One region of the Sporosarcina sp. Y1009 genome, then DNA from elsewhere that is predicted to be linked to it. Evidence: predicted binding sites of a transcription regulator. Region 1 holds the regulator's gene; the other holds the start of a gene.
What was found. The regulator Rex, encoded in region 1, represses fermentation and respiration genes when NADH is low (regulators of the CRP and FNR family bind a similar motif). The targets are predictions, from matches to a motif close to TTGTGAAATATTTCACAA.
Positions count from the first base shown of each region.

Region 2: the regulator Rex is predicted to act here: its motif matches at 1,521-1,538, upstream of AC25Y1_RS02815 (cytochrome c oxidase subunit 2A).

Region 1 covers NZ_JBYHFO010000023.1:41,995-45,183, forward strand. The annotation lists gene AC25Y1_RS18085 (CPBP family intramembrane glutamic endopeptidase) at 1-260, shown strand, start outside; gene tatC (twin-arginine translocase subunit TatC) at 303-1,073, opposite strand; gene tatA (twin-arginine translocase TatA/TatE family subunit) at 1,091-1,279, opposite strand; gene AC25Y1_RS18100 (redox-sensing transcriptional repressor Rex) at 1,404-2,054, opposite strand; gene abc-f (ribosomal protection-like ABC-F family protein) at 2,182-3,189, shown strand, end outside.
Region 2 covers NZ_JBYHFO010000002.1:38,621-41,809, reverse strand. The annotation lists gene AC25Y1_RS02825 (NAD(P)/FAD-dependent oxidoreductase) at 1-472, shown strand, start outside; gene AC25Y1_RS02820 (Crp/Fnr family transcriptional regulator) at 592-1,275, shown strand; gene AC25Y1_RS02815 (cytochrome c oxidase subunit 2A) at 1,597-1,746, shown strand; gene AC25Y1_RS02810 (cytochrome c oxidase subunit II) at 1,759-2,226, shown strand; gene AC25Y1_RS02805 (cbb3-type cytochrome c oxidase subunit I) at 2,242-3,189, shown strand, end outside.

The sequences.
Region 1 (3,189 bases):
AAAAAACCAATTTTATCATAGCCGCTTTAATTAGTGGTCTTATCTTCGCGGCTGTTCACGGTGAACTTCATCATTTACTCATTTACTTAGCCCCAGGACTTGTCTTTTCATTCGTCTACTATAAGACCAAAAGGCTCATTACACCAATGATTTCACACTTGTTAATGAACGGATTGGTTGTTATTATCCAACTGAATTATGATAAAATATTGGAACTACAAAAGTTGAATCAAGCTTTCATCGCATTGCTAATCAGATAACAAAAAAAGTCTTCCACCGATATTATTCGGTTGGAAGACTTTTTATTCACCAGCTGCTGTATTTTGAACTTCTTCAATTTGGCGTTGTTGTTCTGCTTTTAAGTACTTTCGATAACCAACACGAGCAATAACAATACTAATCTCATAAAGTATGAATAGTGGTCCCGTTACAAATAGATGAGACATGAGATCAGGCGGTGTTATGAATGCAGCGATCACGAACAAACCAAAGTAGGCATATTTTCGCACTTTCACAAGTGTCGAAGGATTCAATAGACCAAGCCTAGCAAAAAACACAATAACAACGGGTAATTGGAAGACAATCCCAAACGGAATCGTTAATTGAAATAAGAAAGTAAAATACTCATTCACACCAATGGTCTGCGTGATCCCTAAATCATTCGATAAATTCATCATGAATTTTATGACGTATGGGAGTAAGACAAAATAGGCAAATGAAATACCACCTAGTAAAAGTAAAAAAGCATATGGTATATAACTCAGCGTCGCTCGCCGTTCTGCTTCGTGCAGACCAGGAGAGATAAATGACCACATCTGATACATCAGAATTGGTGAAATAACCACAACTGCGATAAAGAAAATGACTTTTAAATAGATCAGCATAGGATCAATGACATTAAATGCATTCAGCGTGATATTTTTTGCTTCCCCCTGTACTTGGAGAAAATTTATGAGCGGTTTCGCGAGAAAAAAACTACCTATAATTGCTACAACAAAGAAAACGACAATCACCATCAGCCGTTTTCTCAATTCATCTATATGCTCAATGATTGTTAAATTTTTATTGTTCATCGGACTAACATCCTAACTCACTTCTGTTGTTCTTCGATCTTTTCTGCTTTCTTAACTTCGTCGTCATCTTTGACGAGTCCTTGTGTCGCGTTTTTAAACTCACGCAATGAAGAACCGAACGCTTTTCCAATCTCTGGTAATTTCTTCGGACCAAACACGAGCAATGCAATAATCGCAATTAGAATTAGACTAACAGCACCTGGCATCATCTTCGGACACCTCCTATTTTAGAGTTGGTAAGAACGTTACCTAATTATTAGGGAATAAATTCATCCAACTTTCTCCTATCCATTTTACACTAAAATCGTCTATATTACTATAATGTAACGGTTACAATTGTGAATCTTTGACGTCATTTTTCATGAAATAGATAAGCGTTTGTAGTTCTACAGATAAATCGATTGTATGTACCCGGACAGACTCCGGTACTGCAAGTCGGACTGGTGTAAAATTTAAAATACCATGTATACCATAATTGACAAGTTCATCTGCAACCCCTTGTGCAACGCTTGAAGGCGTTGATAAAATCGCCAACTCAATTCTATGATCCTTCAATTTCTCTTCAGCTAAACTTGGATGATAAACAGGAATTCCACTAATTGTCTCCCCTGCAAGCGACGTTTTAGGATCAAACGCCATGATGATACGTGTGTTGTGTTTTTTTTGAAAATTATATTTTAAGAAAGCGTTACCTAAACTGCCGACACCAAAAAGGGCGACATTGGTTTCGATATCTTGATCAAGAATTGTACGAAAAAAATCGACTAAGTATTGAACATCATACCCATAGCCTTTTCTACCGAGTGCACCAAAATGTGAGAAGTCCCGACGAATTGTTGCAGCATCGATCTTCATCGCTTCACTTAATTCACTAGACGATACTCGCTTTTTATCTGCATTTTCAAAATTTTGTAGAAATCTATAATATAGAGGCAATCTTTTTGACGTCGCCTCCGGAATCTTAGGCACTTCCTCTGACATTTTACCCCTCCTACACCTACTTAAAGCCTATTCTATCGTATCTCACTTGTAGAATATTGTAAAGCTGACCATTGCGTACAACGATGTGTTCAGGTTAAACTATAGATGAATAGAGGTGTATTAAATCATGATTGTTTTACAAGTGAATGCGTTAACTAAATCATTTTCTGGAACGACTATACTAGAAAATGTTCAACTTGAAGTTCATCAACGCGACCGTGTTGCTTTGGTTGGGCGAAATGGTGCTGGAAAATCAACCTTACTAAAAATAATTGCAGGTGAAATGACTGCTGATACAGGTGATTTAATCATCCCGAAGAACATACGAATCGGTTACCTCGAGCAACACTCTGGGATTGATTCAACGTTAACTGTATGGGATGAAATGATGACCGTTTTTGAACCACTTAGAGCAATGGAAAGACGAATCCGCTCTCTTGAAAAACAGATGGCAGATCCAGTCATTTTTTCAAATAGTGAAGAGTTCGAACGTGTTTCGACTGAATATGACGAACTACAAACAGAATTTAGTGATTCAAAAGGCTATCAATATGAGGCTGACACAAGATCTGTCCTTCACGGAATGCGGTTTTATCCAGAGGATTATACAAAACAGGTCAATCTTTTATCGGGGGGCCAAAAAACACGCTTGGCTCTTGCCAAAATGCTGCTTAGTAACCCGGACTTACTTATATTAGATGAACCAACAAACCATCTTGACATTGAAACGCTTGGTTGGCTGGAGAAATACTTAGTTAACTACGAAGGTGCTTTGCTAATTGTCTCGCATGACCGATATTTCCTCGATGAGATTGTAACCATCGTTTATGAAGTAGCCAGACATAAAGTGACAAAATACATTGGTAACTACAGTACATACCTAACCGAAAAAGCAAAAAACTATGAACGAGATGTAAAGATGTATGAACGAGAAGTAAGTGAACGGGCTAATCTCGAGGATTTTGTTCAACGGAATATTGCACGTGCTTCAACTTCGAAAATGGCTCAAAGTCGCCGGAAGATGTTGGAACGAACAAATTGGATGGATTCCCCGGATGGCGACGAAAAATCAGCTAATTTCACTTTTTCTGTTGAACGTCCCAGTGGTAACGATGTTCTAGCAGTCGATAATTTA
Region 2 (3,189 bases), on a different contig from region 1:
AAATCTACAAGTCAAAGGTCAAAAAGCCCAAATTGCTCATCTCCAACTCGGTGATCAAAATACAGATAACTGGCCTGTTGTTATGCCGCCTACAAATCAATATATACTGGCATTTGATAATGGCCGAATCGTTATTGGAGCAACCCATGAAGATGATATGGAATATAATATGAAAGTTACAGCAGGTGGCCTACACGAAATTTTTGACAAAGCACTATCAATCGCCCCCGGTTTAGCAGAAGCAGAATTTATAGAGGCGCGTGTAGGGTTTCGACCATTCACGCCGAACTTTCTGCCGATTATCGGGGAAGTGCCTGATGTTAAGGGGTTAGTTCTTGCAAATGGACTTGGTGCGTCGGGATTAACGGTTGGTCCCTTTTTAGGATATCAACTTTCAAAGCTCATACTTGGTGAGAAACTTGATATTGACCTAGATTTATATGACGTTTCCACGGCAATCTTAACTGATTAAGTCTCATTTACATAATCATTTCACTATTTCGACATGAGTACATTAAACTTAATCAGTAATCTATGATAAAATGAAAATAAGTTTAATTAAGATTCTGAATCTAATAGGAGGTGTTTCTATTGGAAAAGCTAGAAAGTATAATAAGAAATATAAAGATTTTTAAAGATTTAACAGAAGTGGAAATTAAACCTTTTCTTGAGGTCATGACAATAAGAACATTTCCCGATAAAAACATTATCTTTTTGCATGAAAGCCCAATCACACATGTCTATATTGTTGCTTCAGGCAAAGTGAAAGTGTTTAGAAACGACCTGTCGGGAAAAGAACAAATTATTTGTGTGAAACAGCAAGGCGATATGTTTCCAAACGTCGGTTTTTTCCGAAAGGAGAATTATCCAGCGAATGCACAAGCAATTGAGGATACCTCGCTCTATTTAATATCGCTCAAAGATTTTGAAAATGTATTAATTACTAACCCTCAGCTATCAATAAAGTTATTCCGTCTGTTGGGTGATCTAATTGTTGATAGGCAACAACGATTAGAAGAAATGGCTTTACGAAGCACAAAGGAAAGAATTCTTCTATTATTGATTCGCCTCGGCGAAACCCATAAAGGCAATGAGAAAAATGGTTGGATTAAGATAAATACACGGTTCACCAATTCGGATCTTGCCAACATGATAGGAACTACCAGGGAATCTGTAAACCGCATGATTTCACAGTTACGGAAAGAAGAGAAAGTAAAATTGGTCGATGGACACTTTTACATTTACCCTGATAAATTAAAAGAAGAAGTATACTAATTCATAAAAATGCTGTTCGAATGAGAAATCTCATTTGAACAGCATTTTTTTGATTTATTGGAGCTTTAGTAGAGTTCACAGTTTTGTCACTTCGCTATATTTACCTTACGAGACAATTCTTATTCAAAAATAGCAGTCAGGATTATCTGGAAACGTTGTTATAACAATGTTTGGAGTCAAGGGAAATTACTGTGATTTAGTGATTTATCTAAACTAAATACATAATTTTCTAACTGCTTTTTTTAATGTGATTAATATCACATCGTTGAGAATTGTTATCAATTAAACTGAAAACAAGAAGACAATAGGAGGTGCTTTCGGATGGTAACCGAAAAAACTGATGTCAAGAAAGAAGTGGAACAAAACGAGAAATACTCACTAAAAGGGACAATGTTTTCAGTGGGAGTCGTAGCCGCGGTAATTATCGCCACGTATTTAGTGTTATTCGTTTTATACATGATAAGAGTATAAGGAGGAAAAACCATGAAAATGCATCGTTATGAGGAAATTTGGCTTGCATTAAGTTTTGGAATCTTAATCATTTTTATGTTAGTTGTCGGCTATCAAACATTTGCGTTGGGAATGGGTCCCCCAAGTCATAAAGAAACAATTGATCCGCAAAAAGTTGATGAAACAGCACCATTCGATAATCCCGGTGTTTTTCAAACAGGGGACAATGAATATGAAGTCGTGATGACCTTACAAACATTCGGTTTCACGCCAAGCAATATCGAGGTACCTGTTGGGGCAAAGGTAACGTTTACGATGACTTCAAAAGACGTTATCCATGGATTTCAAGTTGCTGGTACAAACTTAAATGCCATGGTAATGCCTGGACACATTCAAAAGATCACGCAGACATTTAAAGAACCCGGTGAATATTTAGTTCTTTGTAATGAATACTGCGGAATTGGTCACCAAATGATGAGCACGACAATTTTTGTTAAATAAAAGGAGGGATGTAAAGTGGAAACAGTCATTAACAATCCGAATTTAAATAAGAAAACAATTAAAGAAAAAGCTAATCAAATTCTAGGTGTAGTTCCTGAGGATGCCAAACTATCAAAATCTTATATGGCCGTTGCGTTTATTGCATTGCTTTTTGGTGGGTTTTTAGGGTTATTTCAGGGGTTGGAACGTGCAGGATTATTACAACTACCTTCTTGGTTCACCTATTATCAAGTATTAACAGCACATGGTATATTATTGGTTTTAGTATTAACAGCATTCTTTACAATCGGCTATTTTTATGCGGGTCTATCTCATACACTTGGTGGATTACTACCGCAGGTCAGGAAAATGGCCTGGATTGGATTTTGGATGAAAATGGTTGGTTTTGTCGTAACGATAGTACCGGTAATGATGAATGATGCAACTGTCTTGTATACGTTTTATCCACCAATGGCAGCATCGCCGTTCTTCTACATCGGTTTAGCTTTAATCGTGCTAGGCGTTTGGATGTGTGCGTTTGGAGCATTTATAAACATTGCTAAATGGCGAAAAAGTAATCCAGGAAAGCATATCCCGATTTTCGCTTTCTTTGCGACAGGCGTATTTGTTCTATTATTCTTCGGTAGTATCGGGGTCACGGTAGAAGTTGTTACGTTAATCTTTTGGTCGGCAGGCTTACTTGAAACCGTAAACGTCATGGTCAGTCGTACGTTATTTTGGGCATTCGGGCATACGCTCGTGAATATTTGGTATTTAACAGCGGTGTCTGCATGGTATGTTATTGTTCCTAAGATCATCGGAGGAAGACGGTTTAGTGATACGTTAACGCGTGTTGTCGTCATATTGCTTGTCGTTACAAACATTCCAGGTGGATTTCACCATCAAATTGTCGACCCAGGAATGTCGGAAGCGCTCAAATTCTTACATGTATTTATGAGTTTATCAATCGCATTCCCTTCATTA